Regions from separate parts of the Paenarthrobacter sp. NEAU-H11 genome, predicted to be linked through region 1. Evidence: riboswitches for the same ligand, from Rfam matches in the RefSeq annotation. Region 1 holds a riboswitch; the other holds the start of a gene.

Region 1 (9,498 bases):
CGGACTCCGTGGGCTCCACCATGAGCGTCCCCGCGACGGGGAAGGCCAGGGTGGGGGCGTGGAAGCCGTAGTCGATGAGCCGCTTGGCCACGTCCTCGGCCGTGACCCCGGTCCGTGCCGTGAGCTCGCGCAGGTCAAGGATGCACTCGTGTGCCACAAGCCCGCCTTCGCCGGTGTAGAGGACCGGGAAGAAATCGTTCAGGCGGGCTGCGACGTAGTTCGCTGCCAGCAGCGCGGACTTGGTGGCCTCGGTGAGTCCGTGGCCGCCCATCAGCTTCACGTACGCCCAGGAAATGGGGAGCACGCCCGCGGAGCCGTACTTTGACGCCGAGATCGGCACGTCGTTGCCTTCGGTCCAGGTGGCGGCGTTGCCGGGCATGAACGGTGCCAGGTGGGCCTTGGCAGCAACCGGGCCGACGCCGGGTCCGCCGCCGCCGTGCGGGATGCAGAAGGTCTTGTGCAGGTTCAGGTGCGAAACGTCGCCGCCGAACTTGCCCGGCTGCGCCAGCCCGACAAGCGCGTTGAGGTTGGCGCCGTCGATGTATACCTGGCCGCCGGCTGCGTGGACGGCGTCGCAGACTTCACGGACGTCGGCGTCGTACACCCCGTGAGTGGACGGGTACGTGATCATGATGCAGGACAGGGCATCCTTGTTGGCTTCGATCTTGGCGTACAGGTCAGTGTGGTCAATGGTTCCGTCCGGTGCCGTGGCCACCACAACCACCTTCATGCCGGCCAGGACTGCGGACGCGGCGTTGGTGCCGTGCGCCGATGCCGGGATCAGGCAGACGTTGCGCTGCTGGTCCCCGCGGGAGTGGTGGTAGCCGCGGATCGCCAGCAGGCCGGCGAGCTCGCCCTGGGAGCCGGCGTTGGGCTGGATGGACACCTGGTCGTACCCGGTGATCTCGGTCAGCTGCGCCTCGAGGTCGGCAATCAGTTCGCGCCAGCCCTCCGTCTGGGAGTCCGGGGCGAAGGGGTGGATGGAGGCGAACTCCGGCCAGGAGATGGCCTCCATCTCGGCCGTGGCGTTCAGCTTCATGGTGCAGGAGCCCAGCGGGATCATGGTGCGGTCCAGCGCAAGGTCACGGTCCGAAAGCTTCCTGATGTAGCGCAGCAGTTGGGTCTCGGAACGGTGCGTGTTGAACACCGGGTGCTGCAGGTACCCGGAGGAACGCACGACGGCGGCGTCCAGCGCGAATTCTCCCTCGCCGTCCGCGGCGGCCGGGACGCCGAAGGCCTTCAGCACCCCGGCGGCAATTTCTGATGTTGTCGTTTCATCGGCGGAGAAGCCCACCGTGTCCGCGTCGATGAGGCGCAGGTTGATGCCCGTGGCTTCGGCGGCAGCGACGATCCCGGCAGCGTTGCCCGGCACGGAGACGGTGACGGTGTCGAAGAAACTGGTGTGCAGCACGTCCAAACCGGCGGCCTTGAGGGACGCGGCCAGCATCTTCGCGTGGGAGTGTACTGACTGGGCGATCGCCTTCAGGCCCTCCGGGCCGTGGTACACGGCGTACATCGAAGCCACGATGGCCAGCAACGCCTGGGCGGTACAGATGTTGGACGTGGCCTTCTCGCGGCGGATGTGCTGCTCGCGGGTCTGGAGTGCCAGGCGGTAGGCGGGAACGCCGGCGTTGTCCTTCGAGACACCGACGAGGCGGCCCGGCATGGAGCGTTCGAGGCCCTTCTGCACAGCCATGTAGGCCGCGTGCGGGCCGCCGTAGAACAGCGGGACGCCGAAGCGCTGGGCGGAGCCCACTGCGATGTCCGCGCCCTGCTCGCCGGGAGGCGTGATGAGGGTGAGGGCCAGGAGGTCGGCGGCCACGGTCACCAGCGCCCCGCGGCTCTTGGCGTCGGCAATCACTGCGGCGTGGTCAAAGACGCGGCCGGAAGCGCCCGGCTGCTGGAGCACCACACCATTGATGGCGCCGTCGGGAAGTCCGTTGGAAAGGTCGGCCACTTCCACCTCGAAGCCCAGTGCCTCTGCCCGTCCCCTCACGATGGCAATGGTCTGCGGCAGGCAGTCGGCATCCAGCACAGTCTTGCCGTCCCGGGCATCTGCGTTCTTATTGGCCCGCCGCATCATCAGCACGGCCTCGGCCACGGCCGTTGCTTCGTCCAGCAGGGAGGCATTGGCGATGGGCAGGCCCACCAGGTCCTGCACCATGGTCTGGAAGTTCAGCAGCGCCTCGAGCCGGCCCTGGGAAATCTCCGGCTGGTACGGGGTGTATGCGGTGTACCACGCCGGGCCCTCGAGGATGTTGCGGCGGATCACCGGCGGCGTGACGGTGTCGTAGTAGCCCTGGCCGATCATCTGCACCGCGGTCTTGTTCTTGCCGGCCAGCCGGCGGAGCTCAGTGAGGGCCTCCACCTCGCTCAGCGCACCTGCCAGTTCCAGCGCAGAGTCCTGCCGGATGTCCTTGGGGACGGCGGTATCAACCAGCGCGTCCACGGTGTCGTAGCCCACGGCCTTGAGCATGGTTTCGACGTCGGCCTTGCGCCTTGCGCCGATGTGCCGGTCAACAAAGGTGGCGGCAGAAGCGGGTTCGGCAGTTGCCGGGGTGGCAGTGGCCGGAACGGCGGAGGCCGGAGATACAGTCACGAGGAACTCCATAACTAAGGCGGCGCAGGATACGCCGCATCGATTCGGGTCCTCCCCGCTCTGTATCTGTACCTGAGAGTTTCCGCGTTGCCTGAACACGCGGGCACCGCTTGCACCGTCGGTGAGCACGTCAGTCAAGGGATCCGGGGAGCGGACCTCAAAGCGGACGGCGTGCTGCTTTCCAGAGGTGCCTCGCCGCGGCGGTACATGGGCCTGTGAGATTCCTGGGGAGGTATTGCTCCTACGGCGCCTGCTTGTACCTTCTGGCAGAACTCTCCCGCCGCAGATCAAAGGCTATTCATTTGGGTTGTCTTTGGCGCACGGGTAACGGCCCGCACACAGCACAATTCTCCTATGCCGCGGGCCCGGGGGCAAATGTCAGCTAGCCCCGTAGCCGTTCCACGGCTGACAGGAGTTCCGCCACGTCCGCCTGCCTGCTCCCCGCCTTCCCGGACGGCCCGCTTTCCCACATGGCGTTGAAGTACAGCCCGTCCCCCATGTACAGCACTGCCTTTGCCATGGGCGTGCCCACGTCCTGCCCGATAAGCTCCAGCCATTGCTGCTGGATGGCGGCGAAGCGGCGGCGGGCTTCCTCGTGGGCCACCTCCGCCAGCCGGGTCACGGCCACAAAGGAGCGGTCCATCGGAGTATCGGACCACAGCGACGACTTGATGAAGTATGCCGCCGCCCCCTCCGGTGCGGAGGCCATGGCGGCGAGGTCCTCCCCTGCCAGGCGGTCCAGCCGTTCAAGGGTGGCGGCGATCAGCGCTTCCTTGTTGGGGAAGTGGTACAGGAGGCCCCCCTTGGAGACGCCCGCGCGCTTGGCCACCGCGTCCAGGGTGGCAGCCCGCTCCCCCACGTCGATCAGGAGTTCTTCGAAGGCATCCAGGACGGCATCTCGCGCAACGGGTTTTCTGGCCATGGTTCCCATCATGCATGGTCACGAAGCTGTTTCTTAACTATACCGTCCAGACGGTATAGTTAAAGCATGATCATGCCCGCCGCCTCCCAACAGAGCACCATCCGCCCGGCTCCAACCGCATTGCCCGCGCCAGGCCTGCCCGGGGGCAGCTGGCGCGACTGGCTGGCGCTGGGCCTGCTGATGTTCCCGGTCCTGCTGGTAGCCGTGGACAACACAGCCCTGACCTTCGCCCTGCCTGCCATTGCCGCCGCCCTCCGCACCTCGGGAGTAGAACTGCTGTGGATTGTGGACGCCTACCCGCTGGTGTTGGCCGGGCTGCTGGTTGCCATGGGAAGCCTGGGCGACAGGATCGGCCGGCGCCGCCTGCTGGTCATCGGCAGCATCGGCTTTGCCGCAGTCTCGGCAGCAACCGCTTTTGCCCCCAGCGCCGGATGGCTCATCGCAGGCAGGGCTTTCCTTGGCTTCTTCGGCGCCATGCTGATGCCCGCCACGCTGTCCCTGATCCGCAACATCTTCCCGGACCCCAACCGGCGGAGGTTGGCCATCGCCATCTGGGCCGCCGGATTCTCGGGCGGCGCCGCACTGGGGCCCATCCTCGGCGGGTGGCTGGTGGAACAGTTCTGGTGGGGAGCCGTACTCCTGGTGGCAGTGCCCATCATGCTGCCGCTCCTGGCCCTGGGCCCGGCCTTCATCCCGGAGTCCAGGGACCCGTCACCGGGGAAGGTGGACGTGCCCAGCATCCTGCTCTCCCTATTCACCATGGTTCCCATGGTTTACGGGATCAAGGACCTGGCCACCGAAGGCCCGGGTGCCACAGCCCTCGGAACCATGGCGCTCGGCCTGGCAATGGGCGCGGCCTTCGTACGCAGGCAGCAGCGGCTGCACAGTCCGCTGCTGGACCTGCCCCTGTTCCGGAACAGGGTGTTCAGCATGGCCATCACTGCCAATATCCTGGCCTTGTTTTCATTCAACGGCTTTATCCTCTTCCTCGCCCAGCACCTCCAGCTCATTGAGGGCATGTCCCCCTCGGCTGCCGGAATGGCCATGGTCCCGGCACTGGTGGCCACCATGGTGTCGGGCCTTGCCGTGGTGCCGGCGGTGAGGAAAGTACGGCCGGGCTTCGTGATGGCGGCAGGACTCGCCATGAGCGCCGCCGGCTACAGCATGGTGGCTTTCGGAAGCACCGGGGGCGGGCCCGCGCTGCTCCTCGGCGCGCTGCTGGTCCTTGCACTGGGCGTGGGGACGGCGGAGACCATCTCCAACGATCTCATCCTGGGAAGCGTGCCGCCGGAAAAGTCCGGGGCGGCGGCAGCGATTTCCGAGACGGGGTACGAAATTGGCGCCGTTTTGGGAACCGCCGTGCTGGGTTCCATCCTCACGGCTTCCTACCAGCACAACTTGCGGCTTCCGGCCGGCCTCGCAGAAACCGCCCCCGCCCAAAGCACCGCGCACGCCCGAGAGACCCTCGCTGGAGCCATGGACCTGGCAGCCGGCCTGCCGGGCCCCATGGCCAGCACCCTCCGGCAGGCCGCCGGCTCGGCCTTCGAGTCAGGGGTGCACGTCACCGCAGCGATTGGACTGGTACTGATGGCGACGGCGGCCGTCCTCGCCGCCGTCGTACTCCGGAAGGTGCCCAAGGCAGCCAGCTGAAGGCCGCAAGGCGCGCCCCCGCCGGTGACAGCAAAGCGCCCGCAGCCGGAGCGTGTGGCTCCGGCTGCGGGCGCCGGGCAGGCCGCTTCGCCGCGGGTGCTGCTACTTGGAGTCCGGCGCCGTAACGCTCGCGGTGGGCTTCATGGTTTCAGCATTGACCATCCAGGCGAACTGCTCCAGCTTGGCGATGAACTCGTGCAGCAGGTCCGCGGTGGTGGGATCCTCTTCATCCACCTCATCGTGAACCTTGCGCATGGTGCCAACGGCAGCCTCAAGGGCAGCCACGATCCGCTCGATCGCATCCTTGGTGCTGATCAGGCCGTCAGGGAACTGGGCCAGGCTGGTGGACCCGGCCACGGTGGAGCTGCGGCCGTCAGGCAGGGCGTGGAGGGCCCGCATCCGCTCGGCGGTGTCGTCGGCGAACTGGCGGGCAGCGTCAACGATCTCATCCAGCTGCAGGTGGAGGTCGCGGAAGTTGGTTCCCACAATATTCCAGTGTGCCTGCTTGCCCTGGATGTGCAGTTCAATCAGGTCGGCGAGCACGGCCTGCAGGTTGTTGGTCAGTGTCGGTGAAGCTTTCATGCATCCTCCTCAATTGGTCCAGTAAGCCCGACGCTACCAGCACCAGCGGGCACGGCCGAGGGCTCGCGGGGAATTTCTCAGTGAGCTTACTAAATCGCTCACAACCGAAACAAAAGAACGCCGTTCATTATTTTCCTTGCTTCCTGAGGCGCTCCCCTCCATACTAAATGAACGCCATTCATATAGTGACCGTCGTCTCAACTTCTCCAGAAAGTGGTGCCATGACCGAGACCATCCGCACCAGCACATCCGCCTACGGCTCCGGGAGGCCTTCACCGGCAGCCGCCGGCACGAGCCCCAAAGGACTGAAGGGCGGGCAGCTGGGACTTCTCGCCGTCGTCGTCCTGGGCATTTCCACCATCGCCCCCGCCTACACCTTGACCAGCGCCCTTGGCCCCACGGTCAACGAAGCCGGGCTCCAGCTGCCCGTCATCTTCCTGATCGGTTTCATCCCCATGATCCTGGTCTCCCTTGCCTACCGGGAACTCAACGCCGATTCCCCGGACAGCGGCACCACCTTCACCTGGGTCACCAAGGCCTTCGGCCCGTGGGTTGGCTGGATGGGCGGGTGGGGCCTGCTGGCGGCCAACATCATTGTGCTCTCCAACCTCGCGGGAGTCGCCGTCGACTTTTTTTACCTTTTCCTTTCCCAGCTGACGGGCTCGCCGGAGCTCGCCGACCTGGCGGCAAACAAGGCCCTGAACGTGCTGACCTGCTTTGTGTTTGTGGCCCTGGCCGTCTGGGTCAGCTACCGCGGCTTGCACACCACCAAGCTGGTCCAGTACAGCCTGGTGGGATTCCAGCTGCTTGTCCTGGGCCTCTTTGTAGGCATGGCCTTCGCCAACTGGTCCGCCTCTGACACTGCCATCCCGTTCAGCTGGGAGTGGTTCGACGTCACCAGGATCGAGACCTTCGGGCAGATCGCCGCAGGCATCTCACTGTCCATCTTTGTCTACTGGGGCTGGGACGTCTGCCTGACCGTCAATGAGGAAACCTCCAACGGCAAGAGGACGGCAGGACTGGCCGGAACCCTGACCGCCGTGATCGTCCTGGCGATCTACCTGACGGTGAGCATCGCCACCATGATGTTCGCCGGCGTAGGTGATACCGGCAACGGCCTGAACAACACCGAGATCCACGAAAACATCTTCACGGCACTGGCCTCTCCCATCATGGGTCCGTTCGCCATCCTTATGTCCATGGCAGTGCTGTCCAGCTCCGCCGCGTCCCTGCAGTCCACGTTCATGTCGCCGTCCCGCAGCCTGCTGGCCATGGGGTACTACGGCGCGCTTCCGGAGCCGTTCAGCCGGGTCAGCAGGAAGTTTGCGACGCCGGGCTTCGCCACGGTTGCCGCCGGCATCATGTCCGCGGGCTTCTACGCCGTGATGCACGTGGTCAGCGAGAATGTCCTCAATGACACCATCCTGGCGCTCGGGCTGATGATCTGCTTCTACTACGGCCTCACCGCCCTGGCCTGCGCCTGGTACTTCCGCCACAGCCTGTTCAACAGCATGCGCCATTTCCTCCTCCGCCTGGTATGCCCGGTGCTGGGCGGCGTGGGACTGTTCGTAGTGTTCCTGCAGACCGCCGTGGACAGCTGGGCGCCGGAGTTCGGCAGCGGCTCGGAGGTGTTCGGGGTGGGCCTGGTCTTTGTCCTGGGCGTCGGCATCCTGGCGTCCGGTGCCGTCGTCATGCTCATCATGGCCAGGGTCCGCCCCGGCTTCTTCCGCGGCGAGACCCTTAAGCGGGATACCCCCGCGCTGGTGGTCCCGGAGTAAAGGCGCGGAGGCTTCCGGAGGCCGTCACCGCCGGCGAAGGAAGGTGCCGTTCCCCTGGAAACCGGGGGAACGGCACCTTCGGTGCTGATTGCCTGGCTGTCACCAGTAGTGCGCCACGTCAACCACCAGGCGCGACCCGGAGCCCGGCCCGTCCAGGGTGAAGACCCGGAACGGCAGGCGGGCCCGTACGCCCAGCCCGATGCTGGTGTAGCCCTCGTAGCTGCCGGCAAAGACCACCTGGCGGAAAGTCTGGTAGCGGGCAACGTTTGAGAGCTCAGCCTGGTTCGGCGGGTTGTAGGTGGAGTTGTAGTCCTCGTCGTAGGCGGGCGAGTTCACCGTCACCTGCAGGCGCGCGTTCCCCCGGACGGGGATGGCAAAGCCGGACCCGTCCTGGACTATCTGTGGAACGTACCGCACGGTATAACCCGCAACGGCGCCGTTGAGGTCCACCACCATCCTGTCGAAGCAGTAGTGCTGCCCGGTCCGGACATTGGTGACGGTGGCGGTGCTCATGCTTTGGTCGGCCTTGGCCAAAGACCCCCATACGAGCCCGCAGTAGGAGGTGGAAGCGGAGGCGGGCCCCGGAACCACGATTCCCAGCCCGGCCGCCAGGAGGATGGCAGCCAGCCAGGTGTAGAACTTTTTCATTTTGGAGCCACCCATGTGTGGAGCGAATGGATAGCTCAAGAGTAGGAGCGTTTACGGCGCGAAACGAGGTTTGTTGCCGCTTCGCCACGCAACCGTTAACCCGCGGCGCCCTTCATCACGCCCCTGTATAGCGAGAGCCGAAACATGGCTTCCCGCCGGCCCGTTTGGAACCCGTTCCGTGTTCTTTCGGCATTGTTCCGGCACCTTGCCGTTACCGGGATAACGACGGCGGCAGGAGACAAGAAGCGCCGGTCACCCGAGGGGGGTGGCCGGCGCCGGGCAATCCGGAAGAAGGGTCAGCCTTCGCAGTCGCGGCAGTACTTCAGGCCGTCTTTTTCCCGGGCAACCTGCGAGCGGTGGCGGACCAGGAAGCACGACGAGCAGGTGAACTCATCGGACTGCTCGGGAACAACAATGACCGTCAGTTCCTCGTTGGAAAGATCCGCACCCGGCAGGTCAATGCCCTCGGCAGTGTCGTTCTCGTCGACATCGATGACCGCTGTCTGCGCGTTGCCGCTCCGCGACGCCTGGAGGGCTTCAAGAGAGTCGGCGGGCGACTCTTCTTCCTGCTTGCGTGGAGCATCGTAATCGGTAGCCATAGCCTGTTCACTTTCGTTGCTGCGCAGCGCCATTCAGGCACCTCAGTGCAGCAGTTTAGGGCATTATCGCCCTACTGGCGCAATAGTGTGGCTAAGCAGACATTCCGCCGCTTCCACCCGCTGTTCCTGCATGCTCGGACCGGGCCTGGTCGGCGCCCAGGGACACTCCACTCAAGGCCGGAAGCCAGCCCCACCGGCTGGCGTCGGCCATGGCGCCGGCGGCATTGGACTCGGATTCGTAGGTGAACGTATCCAGCAGCCAGTCGCGGAGCCGGATGAGCAGGGTGTCCGTCATGCAATGAAACCTACGCAGCGATTGTTGTGGCCACGTTTCGCGGCGGTCTCCCCCGGATTAAATCAGCTGCCGGCCCGGTCTCCGGGCGGACTTTTCAGGCGGGCGGCGCCGTGCTGCTGCGCAGGACGAGTTCCGGCTCCACCACCAGTGTCCGGGGTCCTTCCGTCCCGTCGAACGCCGTGAACATCATCTGCATGCACCGCCGGCCCAGTTCCTCGAAGTCCTGCCGAACCACCGTCAGCGGCGGACTGAAGTAGCCGGCCTCGGGCTGGTCGTCGAAGCCCACCACGGACACGTCCTGCGGCACTTTGATGCCGGCCTCGGTCAGTGCGCGAAGGACTCCCAAGGCCATCTGGTCGTTGCCCACGAAGAGGGCAGTTGCCCGGCGGGTCGCCGCGATCCGCCGGCCGATTTCGTAGCCGCTG
Region 2 (9,498 bases), on a different contig from region 1:
CCCGAGCCCTTGAGCTCCTCAGCAAAAACAGCAGCAGCCCGCATCGGCCCCACAGTATGAGAACTCGAAGGTCCGATCCCAATCGAAAACAGATCAAAGACGCCAACGGCCATGGTGGGATTCCTAACGAGACGTGTAATAGGTGGGTGGAGCGTCACCAAGGCGACGTGGGCACGAGCGCCGGCGGAGCCGGGCTTTTCGGAAGCGTGCGTCAGAGGCGAGGAACGAGCCAGCACGCGTGAAAAGTCCGGTCCGCCGTCGCGGACGCAACCGAGGTCAGGACAGTGGTGCGACGCCCGGGTAGAGCGGGTGGGCTTTGGCGAGGGCTTCGACGCGGTGACGCAGCCCCGAAAGGTCGGCGTCGGCGTCGGCCGTCAATGCCTCGGCTATGATGTCCGCGACCTCGCGGAAGGCATCCTCGCCGAACCCGCGCGTTGCCAGCGCAGGCGTGCCGATCCGGAGGCCGGAGGTCACCATCGGTGGCCGCGGGTCGAAGGGGACGGCGTTGCGGTTGACGGTGATGTCGATGGCCGCGAGGCGGTCCTCGGCCTGCTGCCCGTCGAGCTCGCAGTTGCGCAGGTCGACCAGGACCAGGTGCACATCTGTGCCGCCGGAGACCACGCTGATGCCCTTGGCCGTGACGTCCGGCTGGACCAGGCGCTCGGCGAGGATCCGGGCGCCGGCAAGGACGCGCTGCTGGCGCTCCTTGAACTCGGCGGACGCGGCGATCTTGAACGCCACGGCCTTGCCCGCAATCACGTGCTCCAGCGGTCCGCCCTGCTGTCCGGGGAACACAGCCGAGTTGATCTTCTTGGCGATTTCGGCGTCGTTCGTCAGGATGATGCCGCCGCGCGGACCGGCGAGGGTCTTGTGCGTGGTGGACGTGGTCACGTGCGCGTGGGGCACCGGCGACGGGTGCAGGCCGGCGGCCACGAGCCCGGCGAAGTGCGCCATGTCCACCATGAGGTAGGCGCCCACGGAATCAGCGATGCGGCGGAACTCGGCGAAGTCCAGCTGCCGGGCGTAGGCGGACCAGCCGGCCACGATCAGCGCCGGCCTGGTCTCCTGGGCCAGGCGCTCCACCTCGGCCATGTCCACTGTGTGGGTGTCCTCGCGGACGCCGTAGGGGACCACGTTGTAGAGCTTGCCGGAGAAGTTGATCTTCATGCCGTGGGTGAGGTGCCCGCCGTGGGCAAGGTTCAGGCCCATGATGGTGTCGCCCGGCTTGATCAGCGCGTGCATCACCGAGGCGTTGGCCTGGGCGCCGGAGTGCGGCTGCACATTGGCGAACCCCGCGCCGAAGAGCGCCTTGATCCGGTCGATGGCGAGCTGTTCGATGACGTCCACGTGTTCGCAGCCGCCGTAGTAGCGCTTGCCCGGGTAGCCCTCGGCGTACTTGTTGGTCAGCACCGAGCCCTGCGCCTGCATGACGGCCACGGCGGTGTGGTTCTCGGAGGCGATCATCTCCAGGCCGTCGCGCTGGCGGGTGAGTTCGTCGTCGATCTTCGCGGCGATCTCCGGGTCCAGGGTGGAGAGGTCCGCGTCGAGACTCGGCGAAACCACCTGCTCGAAGGCCGTCACTGTACCGGTGCCTGCTGCCGCGCTGCTCACAGTTCGCCGCCGTTGGCTGCCGCGTATTCCTCAGCGGACATCAGCGGGCCTTCTTCGGTGACGGCCACCTTGAAGAGCCAGCCGGCGCCGTAGGGATCGTTGTTGATCAGGGCGGGGTCGGAGACCACTTCGTCGTTGATCTCGACAACTTCGCCGGTGACGGGAGCGTAGAGGTCGGAGACGGACTTGGTGGACTCCACCTCGCCGCAGGTCTCCCCCGCGGTCACGGTGGAGCCAACCTCGGGGAGGTCCACGTACACGATGTCGCCGAGGGCTTCGGCGGCCACAGCTGAGATTCCGACGCCGGTGGGCCCGGATCCGTCAGCAGCAACCCATTCGTGCTCGGCGGAGTACTTCAGTTCAGCAGCAACTTTTGCCATGTGTTTTTCCTTAGGTTCGTGTTTGAGAAAGTGAGGGAGCGTCGGCCCAAAACCCGCATCAAGTGAGAGAGCGTCGGCCCAAAACCCGCATTAAGTGAGAGAGCGTCGAGGGCCGGCGAGGCTGGCATCCGGCAGCATGCGTCAAAGCGACGAAGGAGCAGCATGCAGAGGATGTCAGCCCCGCCGGGGCGGGCGTTACTTCTGGCGCTTGTAGAACGGGAGTGCTACTACTTCGAAGGGCTCCGGCTTGCCGCGGAGGTCGATGTCCAGGGCGGTGCCGGGTTCTGAGTGTTCGACGTCGACGTAGGCCATCGCGATCGGGTACCCGAGGGTGGGTGAAGGCTGGCCGGAGGTCACCTCGCCCACGACGTTGCCGTCCTTGAGGACCGGGTAGTGGCTGCGGCCGGCGCGGCGGCCCAGGCCCTTGAGTCCCACGAGCTTGCGGCCGGACGTGGAGCCTGCGCCGAGTGCTTTGAGTTCGGCGAGCACGGCCTTGCCCACGAAGTCGGATTCCTTGGCCAGCGAAACCACGGGGCCCAGGCCGGCTGCGTAGGGGTTGCCTTCGCGGGAGAGCTCGTTGCCGTAGAGCGGCATGCCCGCTTCGAGGCGGAGCGAGTCGCGGCAGGCCAGGCCTGCGGGGATGAGCCCGTGGCCGGCACCAACTTCCAGCAGCGCGTCCCACAGACCGGCGGCGTCCTCATTGGGGATGTAGATCTCGAAGCCGTCCTCGCCGGTGTACCCGGTGCGGGCCAGCAGCAGGTCCTGCCCGTTAATTTCCACCTCGACGGCCGCGTAATACTTCAGCTCCGTCACCAGGGAGTGTTGATCCGCAGGAACGAGCGTCAGCAGGATGGCCTCGGCGTTCGGTCCCTGCACCGCGATGAGGGAGGTCTCGGCGGAAACGTCGTTTACGGTGACGTCGAAGCCGGCAGCCCGCTCGGCCAGCGCTGCGGCAACCACCGCAGCGTTGCCGGCGTTGGGCACCACAAGGTACTTGTCTTCACTCCGCCGGTAGGAAATGAGGTCGTCGATGATGCCGCCGTCTTCCTGGCAGATCAGCGAGTACTTGGCCTTGCCCACGGCAACCGCGGACAGCTTGCCGGCCAGGGCGTAGTCCAGGAAGGCTGCGGCGTCCGGGCCGGTAACCCACACTTCGCCCATGTGGGAGAGGTCGAACAGTCCGGCGGCGTTGCGGACAGCGTGGTGTTCGGCCAGCTCGGAGTTGTACTTCAGGGGCATCTGCCAGCCGCCGAAGTCGGTGAAGGATGCGCCGGCAATCTTGTGCTGCTCATAGAGCGCGGTGTAGTTCTCAGTCATCACGGAATCCTTAGTTCTCAAACTCGGAAAGAGGCGGGCAGGAGCAGACCAGGTTGCGGTCCCCTGCCGCGCCGTCGATGCGGCCGACGGGCGGGAAGTACTTGTCCTGCCGGAGCGATGCCACCGGGAAGGCGGCCTGTTCGCGCGGGTACGTCCGGTCCCATTCAGAGGAGACGACGGCGGCGGCCGTGTGGGGTGCGTTGCGCAGCGGGGACTTCTCAACGGTGAAGTCGCCGGCGGCCACCTGGTCGATTTCCTTGCGGATGGTGATCATGGCTTCGATGAAGCGGTCGATCTCCGCGAGGTCCTCGGACTCGGTGGGCTCCACCATCAGGGTGCCCGCCACCGGGAAGGACAGCGTGGGGGCGTGGAAGCCGAAGTCGATGAGCCGCTTGGCCACGTCCTCGGCCGTGACACCCGTGCGGGCGGTCAGCTCGCGCAGGTCAAGGATGCACTCGTGCGCAACGAGGCCGCTTTCACCGGTGTAGAGGACCGGGAAGTGCTCGTCCAGGCGGGCTGCGACGTAGTTCGCAGCCAAGAGCGCGGACTTGGTGGCCTCGGTCAGGCCCTGCCCGCCCATCAGCTTCACGTACGCCCAGGAGATCGGGAGCACACCGGCGGAGCCGAAGCGCGAAGCGGAAATCGCGACGCCATGCCCGGCTTCATGGGCGGCCTTGTTCGCGTCGCCCGGCATGAACGGTGCCAGGTGTGCCTTGGCAGCAACCGGGCCGACGCCGGGTCCGCCGCCGCCGTGCGGGATGCAGAAGGTCTTGTGCAGGTTCAGGTGGGAGACGTCGCCGCCGAACTTGCCCGGCTGGGCGAGGCCTACAAGTGCGTTCAGGTTGGCGCCGTCAACGTACACCTGGCCGCCGGCGGCGTGGATCGCGTCGCACACCTCGCGGACATCGGAGTCGTACACGCCGTGCGTGGACGGGTACGTGATCATGATGGCCGAGAGGACGTCCTTGTGGGCCTCGATCTTGGCCTGCAGGTCGGCGTGGTCGATGGTGCCGTCTGCAGCGGTGGCAACAACCACAACCTTCATGCCCGCGAGCACGGCGGAGGCGGCGTTGGTGCCGTGCGCCGATGCCGGGATCAGGCAGACGTTGCGCTGCTGGTCCCCACGGGAGTGGTGGTAGCCGCGGATCGCCAGCAGGCCGGCGAGCTCGCCCTGGGAGCCGGCGTTGGGCTGGATGGATACCTGGTCGTAGCCGGTGATTTCGGCGAGGTCGGCTTCCAGGCCCGCAATCAGTTCGCGCCAGCCCTCGGTCTGGGAGTCGGGGGCGAACGGATGGATAGAGGCGAACTCCGGCCAGGAGATGGCTTCCATCTCGGCGGTGGCGTTCAGCTTCATGGTGCAGGAGCCCAGCGGGATCATGGTGCGGTCCAGTGCCAGGTCCCGGTCGGAGAGGCGGCGGATGTAGCGCAGCAGCTGGGTCTCGGAACGGTGCGTGTTGAACACCGGGTGCTGCAGGTAGCTGGAGGTGCGCAGCACCGATTCGGGCAGCTCGAAGCCCTCACCGGACACAACCGGACCGGCGCCAAAGGCGACGGCAACCGCGGCGAGGACCTCCGGCGTCGTGGTTTCATCAACGGAAACGCCAACGGTGTCCGCGTCGATGAGGCGCAGGTTGATGCCGCGGGCTTCGGCGGCGGTGATCACCTTGGCGGCCTTGCCGGGAACACTGACCGTGAGGGTGTCGAAGAAGGTGTCGGACACCAGTTCGCGGCCGGCGGTCTTCAGCGTGGCGGCCAGGGCGCGGGCGTTGTTGTGGACAGTCTCGGCGATCGCCTTCAGGCCGTCGGGGCCGTGGTAGACGGCGTAGAAGGAGGAGACGATGGCCAGCAGCGCCTGCGCGGTGCAGATGTTGGACGTGGCCTTCTCGCGGCGGATGTGCTGCTCGCGGGTCTGCAGTGCCAGGCGGTAGGCCGGGACGCCGGCGTTGTCCTTGGAAACGCCCACGATGCGGCCGGGGAGGGTGCGTTCCATGCCGTCGCGGACGGCCATGTAGGCGGCGTGCGGCCCCCCAAAGAACAACGGCACGCCAAAACGCTGGGTGGAGCCGACGGCGATGTCCGCGCCCTGCTCGCCCGGCGGGGTAATGAGGGTGAGGGCCAGGAGGTCGGCGGCGACGGTGACCAAGGCGCCGCGGTCCTTGGCTTCGGCGATGACGGCGGACTGGTCCCAGACGCGGCCGGAGACGCCGGGCTGCTGCAGGACGACGCCGTTGATGTCGCCGTCGGGAAGTCCGTTGGTGAGGTCTGCAATTTCCACCTCAAAGCCCAGGGCTTCGGCACGGCCCAGCACGATGGCGATAGTCTGCGGCAGGAGGTCGGCGTCGAGGACGGTCTTGCCGTCCTTCGCCGTCTTGGACTTGTTGGCGCGGCGCATCAGCAGCACGGCTTCGGCGACGGCGGTGGCTTCGTCGAGGAGGGAGGCGTTGGCCACCGGGAGCGCGGTGAGGTCCTGGACCATGGTCTGGAAGTTCAGCAGCGCCTCGAGCCGGCCCTGGGAAATCTCCGGCTGGTACGGGGTGTAGGCGGTGTACCAGGCGGGGGCTTCAAGGATGTTGCGGCGGATCACCGGCGGCGTCACGGTGTCGTAGTAGCCCTGGCCGATCATCTGCACGGCCGTCTTGTTCTTGCCGGCCAGCTTGCGGAGCTCGGCGAGGACCTGCACTTCGCTGAGGGCGCCCTCAAGGGTGAGCGGCTTGTCCTGGCGGATGGAATCCGGAACTGCGCTGTCCACGAGGCCATCAAGGGTGTCGTAGCCGACGGCCTTGAGCATGGTGTCGATGTCGGACTGGCGGCGCGCGCCGATATGGCGGTCTGCGAAGGTGGTTGGGGACGATTGAACCGTCATGAGAGGAACTCCATAATTCAGGTGGCAACCGGTGCCACTTTGATTCGGGTTCCTCCCCGCTCTGTATTGGACCTGAGAGTTTTGCGTTGCCCTGCTGTTCAGCGGGGCGCCACTTGCACCGTCGGTGAGCCCGGTTGCCCGGACTGCTTTCCAGAGTTGCCTTGCCGCGGCGGTACGTGGGCCTGAGAGATTCCTGGGGAGGATTTGCTCCTACGGCGCCTGCAGAACGTACCGGCAGGACTCTCCCGCCGCAGATCATAAGCACGTGCCACTGGTCGGTGACACGGCTCACACCTTACCGGGTTATGGGGCTGGATGCAAAATTCGCGTCTTTCCAAGGCAGGCTTACGACGGCGGGACGCGCCGGACGTGCTCGAAGGCATGAGGTGCACGGAGGCAGTGCAATTAGGAAGCTTCCGGAAGTTCTAGCGGGAGGCTTCCCTGCCCAGCCGGTACCCCGCCCAGAACGCCAGGACGAGCAGTCCGACGACGGCGACGGCCAGGCCGATCTGTGTACCTTGGGTAACCAAGGCGATGCCGCTGCCGCTGAAAAGCTGGTTGCTCAGCGGCGCGTAGGCGAACCAGCCGAAGCTGGCGTCCGCGTTGCTCCATGCGACGAGGCACCCCGCCACTACCGTCACAAGGCCAGCGATGGGAACGACGGCGGCAAGAACCCGGGCAGGCGGCGGAGTTTTGCGGTCTTCAGGTGCGTTGTTGTCCCCCATGCAGGCGAGTCTAGCCGGGCCGCCCCCGGCGTCCGGCTCCGGGGCAAGACAGGCTCCGGGCAGCGGGTTTAGGCTGGGCGGATGTTGACCATAGGCAGCACCGTCCTCGGCGTCAACGACGTCGCCCGCGCAACCGCCTTTTGGCACGCCGCCCTCGGCTACGTCCCGCAGGAGCCCGGGGACGAAACCTGGGTGATCTTAGTGCCGGCTTCGGGCCCGGGAGCGCAGCTCGCCCTCATGCTGAGCGAAACGCCGGTCCAGGAGCACCCGCGCATTCACCTGGACCTGTATGCGGACGATCAGGGCGCCGAGGTGCAACGGCTGGTTTCACTCGGCGCCCAGCGCGTCGACTGGGACCTGTACCCGGAGAACCCCGATTTCGTGGTCCTCGCCGACCCCGACGGCAACAGGTTCTGCGTCGTTGACAAAAGTCCGCGGTAGCCCCGCCGTCGAACCTTGAACTTCCGGCCGGGTCAGTTTTCAGGCAGTTGCCCGGCCAGCCCCTGCAGTGATGGTTCCCGGCCCAGCTCCACATGGGCGAACGCCAGCGCTGCCGCAAGTTCGGCCTTGCCGTCATAGATGGCCCGGCACAGGCTCAGGTGCTCCGCGCACTGGACCTGGGGATCACGATGCCCGGTCAGGGTGAAGAGCCACTGCATCCTGCCCAGCAGAGGCTTCATGGAGTACTCCAGCAGCGAGTTGCCTCCCATCGAGACGATCTCCGCGTGCAGGGCCGTGTTGATGAGCGGGATCTCCGTGTGGTCGTGGCGCAGGGTTGCTTCTTCGGCCTTGTCCATCATGTGCTGCAGGCGCGCTGTGGACTCACCCCGGGCGGCGGCCTGGGCGGCGAGCCGCGCGGCGAGGACCTCGAGGCTGAGCCGGACATCAAAGAGTTCATTGACGTCCCTCAGGGTGATCTGCTTGACGGTGGCCCCGCGCCGTGGCGAGGTGTCAATGAAACCTTCGGCTTCCAGCTGCTGGAGGGCTTCGCGGACGGGGACCCGGGAAACGTCCAGGGCCTGTGACAGCTCGCGTTCCCTGAGCCGTGAACCGGGCGCGAAGTCACCCGAGATGATCAACTCCCGGATCCGTGCACGGGTAGCATCAGCCGAAGACGCGGGTGCGTCCGCCTGGGTACTCAAAGATGCCTCCTGTTGGTTCCAGTGCCCTGCTTCCGGGCTGCCTCAGTTATTCAGCTCCACGCGGGTGCCGACCCCCTGGTTGAGTGCAGCGTCATACAGGAGCCTCCCGATGGCAAGGTCCTGCAGGCCGATACCCACCGAATTGAACAAGGTTATGTCCTCATCCCCCAGACGGCCTGCTTTTATCCCGGCCGCCACGTCACCAAGTTCGGCTTCCACATCGTCAAAGCCCATGACGCCTTCAGCCACAGGGACGATCAGTCCCCCTGACTTCGCTTGGGCCGTGGCCAGGCTGTCCACGAAGACCCGCGCCCGCGCCATACCCGCTGAGTCAATCTCCCGGTGGTCAGGCCGCGGACGGGATCCGACGGCGTTGACGTGCAGTCCGGGCTGGAACCACTCCCCCTTGACCAGCGGCTCAACCGCTGGCGTGAGGGTGCACAGCACGTCCGAGTTCTCAACAACTTCCTGCACACTGGCGGCCCGCGTGATGTGCAGCCCGTATGAGGAAATCCGGTCACAGAACGCAGCGACCGTCTCAGTGGAACGGGACCACACCACGACATTTTTTATCGGCAGGACGGCCAGCATGGCTTCCACATGTGCCACCGCCAGGGCCCCCGCCCCCACCAACCCCAAGGTGGCACTCCCGGGCCTGGCAAGCAGCTTGGTCGCCACCGCGCTGGCAGCGGCCGTACGGACCCGGGTGGGGACTTTACCGTCCAGGATGGCCAGTGTTTCACCGGTCAGCTGGCTTACGAGCATGATGGTGGACCGCTGCGAGGGCAGGCCGGCCCCACCGTTGGACGGGATGTCCGCCAGTAGTTTCACGGATGCCAGCTCCTCCGGCCCGGACAGCGCCGCCATCGGCAGGAACCGGGCATCCGACGACGGCAGGAGGAGCGAATCCGGCGCGGGCTGGACAGCGGTACCTCGGCTCAGGCCGGCAAAGACGCGTTCGACGGCGGCAATGGTTCCGGGCATATCGGCCAGGGTTTCGAGCTCGGAGGCTTTGAGGATCAGGGTCATGGGGGTCGCTTTCGGAATGGAAGGGGGCGTTAGCTTGGGCGGTCAGGGTTGGCGGGGAAACCCCGCCCTGAGAGGCACGGTGGCTCAGAGGCTGTTCCTGACAAGGACTCCCTGCGCCACCACGGCCCGGATTCCTTCCAAGGCAGAGCCGCTGGACAGGGGATCAGAGTCCACAATGACGGCGTCCGCGAAGGAACCGGGCACCAGCCGGCCGGCGTTTTCACTCCAGCCCAGCAGCGCGGCGGCATTGACCGTGGCGGCCCTCAGGGCTTCCAGGGGGGAAAGCCCGGCCTCACTCAACAGGCGGACTTCCGTGCCGATCGGAGTCACGTCGGATCCGAACGAGTCCGTCCCCGCAACGACGGTCACGCCGGCATCATGGGCGGCTTTCACGGCTGCTTTGATGATGGGTGTGTACTCCTTGCCCCGGG

Evidence for each region. A riboswitch is a leader RNA that binds a small molecule or an ion and turns the genes downstream of it on or off. The one in region 1 is predicted to bind glycine.
Region 2: linked by a shared signal. The riboswitch ahead of gcvP (aminomethyl-transferring glycine dehydrogenase) and the one ahead of gcvP (aminomethyl-transferring glycine dehydrogenase) in region 1 are both predicted to bind glycine.

What each region holds. Positions count from the first base shown of each region.
Region 1 is NZ_JBNZGA010000024.1:27,455-36,952, reverse strand. Features, by position in the region: gene gcvP (aminomethyl-transferring glycine dehydrogenase) at 1-2,611, opposite strand, end outside; glycine riboswitch at 2,791-2,889, opposite strand; gene ACQ3DC_RS20385 (TetR/AcrR family transcriptional regulator) at 2,982-3,521, opposite strand; gene ACQ3DC_RS20380 (MFS transporter) at 3,594-5,171, shown strand; gene ACQ3DC_RS20375 (Dps family protein) at 5,274-5,753, opposite strand; gene ACQ3DC_RS20370 (APC family permease) at 5,975-7,531, shown strand; gene ACQ3DC_RS20365 (AMIN-like domain-containing (lipo)protein) at 7,631-8,179, opposite strand; gene ACQ3DC_RS20360 (DUF4193 domain-containing protein) at 8,476-8,778, opposite strand; gene ACQ3DC_RS20355 (hypothetical protein) at 8,870-9,073, opposite strand; gene ACQ3DC_RS20350 (LacI family DNA-binding transcriptional regulator) at 9,168-9,498, opposite strand, start outside.
Region 2 is NZ_JBNZGA010000003.1:1,323-10,820, forward strand. Features, by position in the region: partial or broken gene ACQ3DC_RS04760 (L-serine ammonia-lyase) at 1-113, opposite strand, end outside; gene glyA (serine hydroxymethyltransferase) at 277-1,611, opposite strand; gene gcvH (glycine cleavage system protein GcvH) at 1,608-1,991, opposite strand; gene gcvT (glycine cleavage system aminomethyltransferase GcvT) at 2,187-3,308, opposite strand; gene gcvP (aminomethyl-transferring glycine dehydrogenase) at 3,319-6,171, opposite strand; glycine riboswitch at 6,223-6,330, opposite strand; glycine riboswitch at 6,332-6,429, opposite strand; gene ACQ3DC_RS04785 (hypothetical protein) at 6,597-6,896, opposite strand; gene ACQ3DC_RS04790 (VOC family protein) at 6,978-7,337, shown strand; gene ACQ3DC_RS04795 (GntR family transcriptional regulator) at 7,370-8,038, opposite strand; gene ACQ3DC_RS04800 (ornithine cyclodeaminase family protein) at 8,081-9,067, opposite strand; gene ACQ3DC_RS04805 (amidohydrolase family protein) at 9,152-9,498, opposite strand, start outside.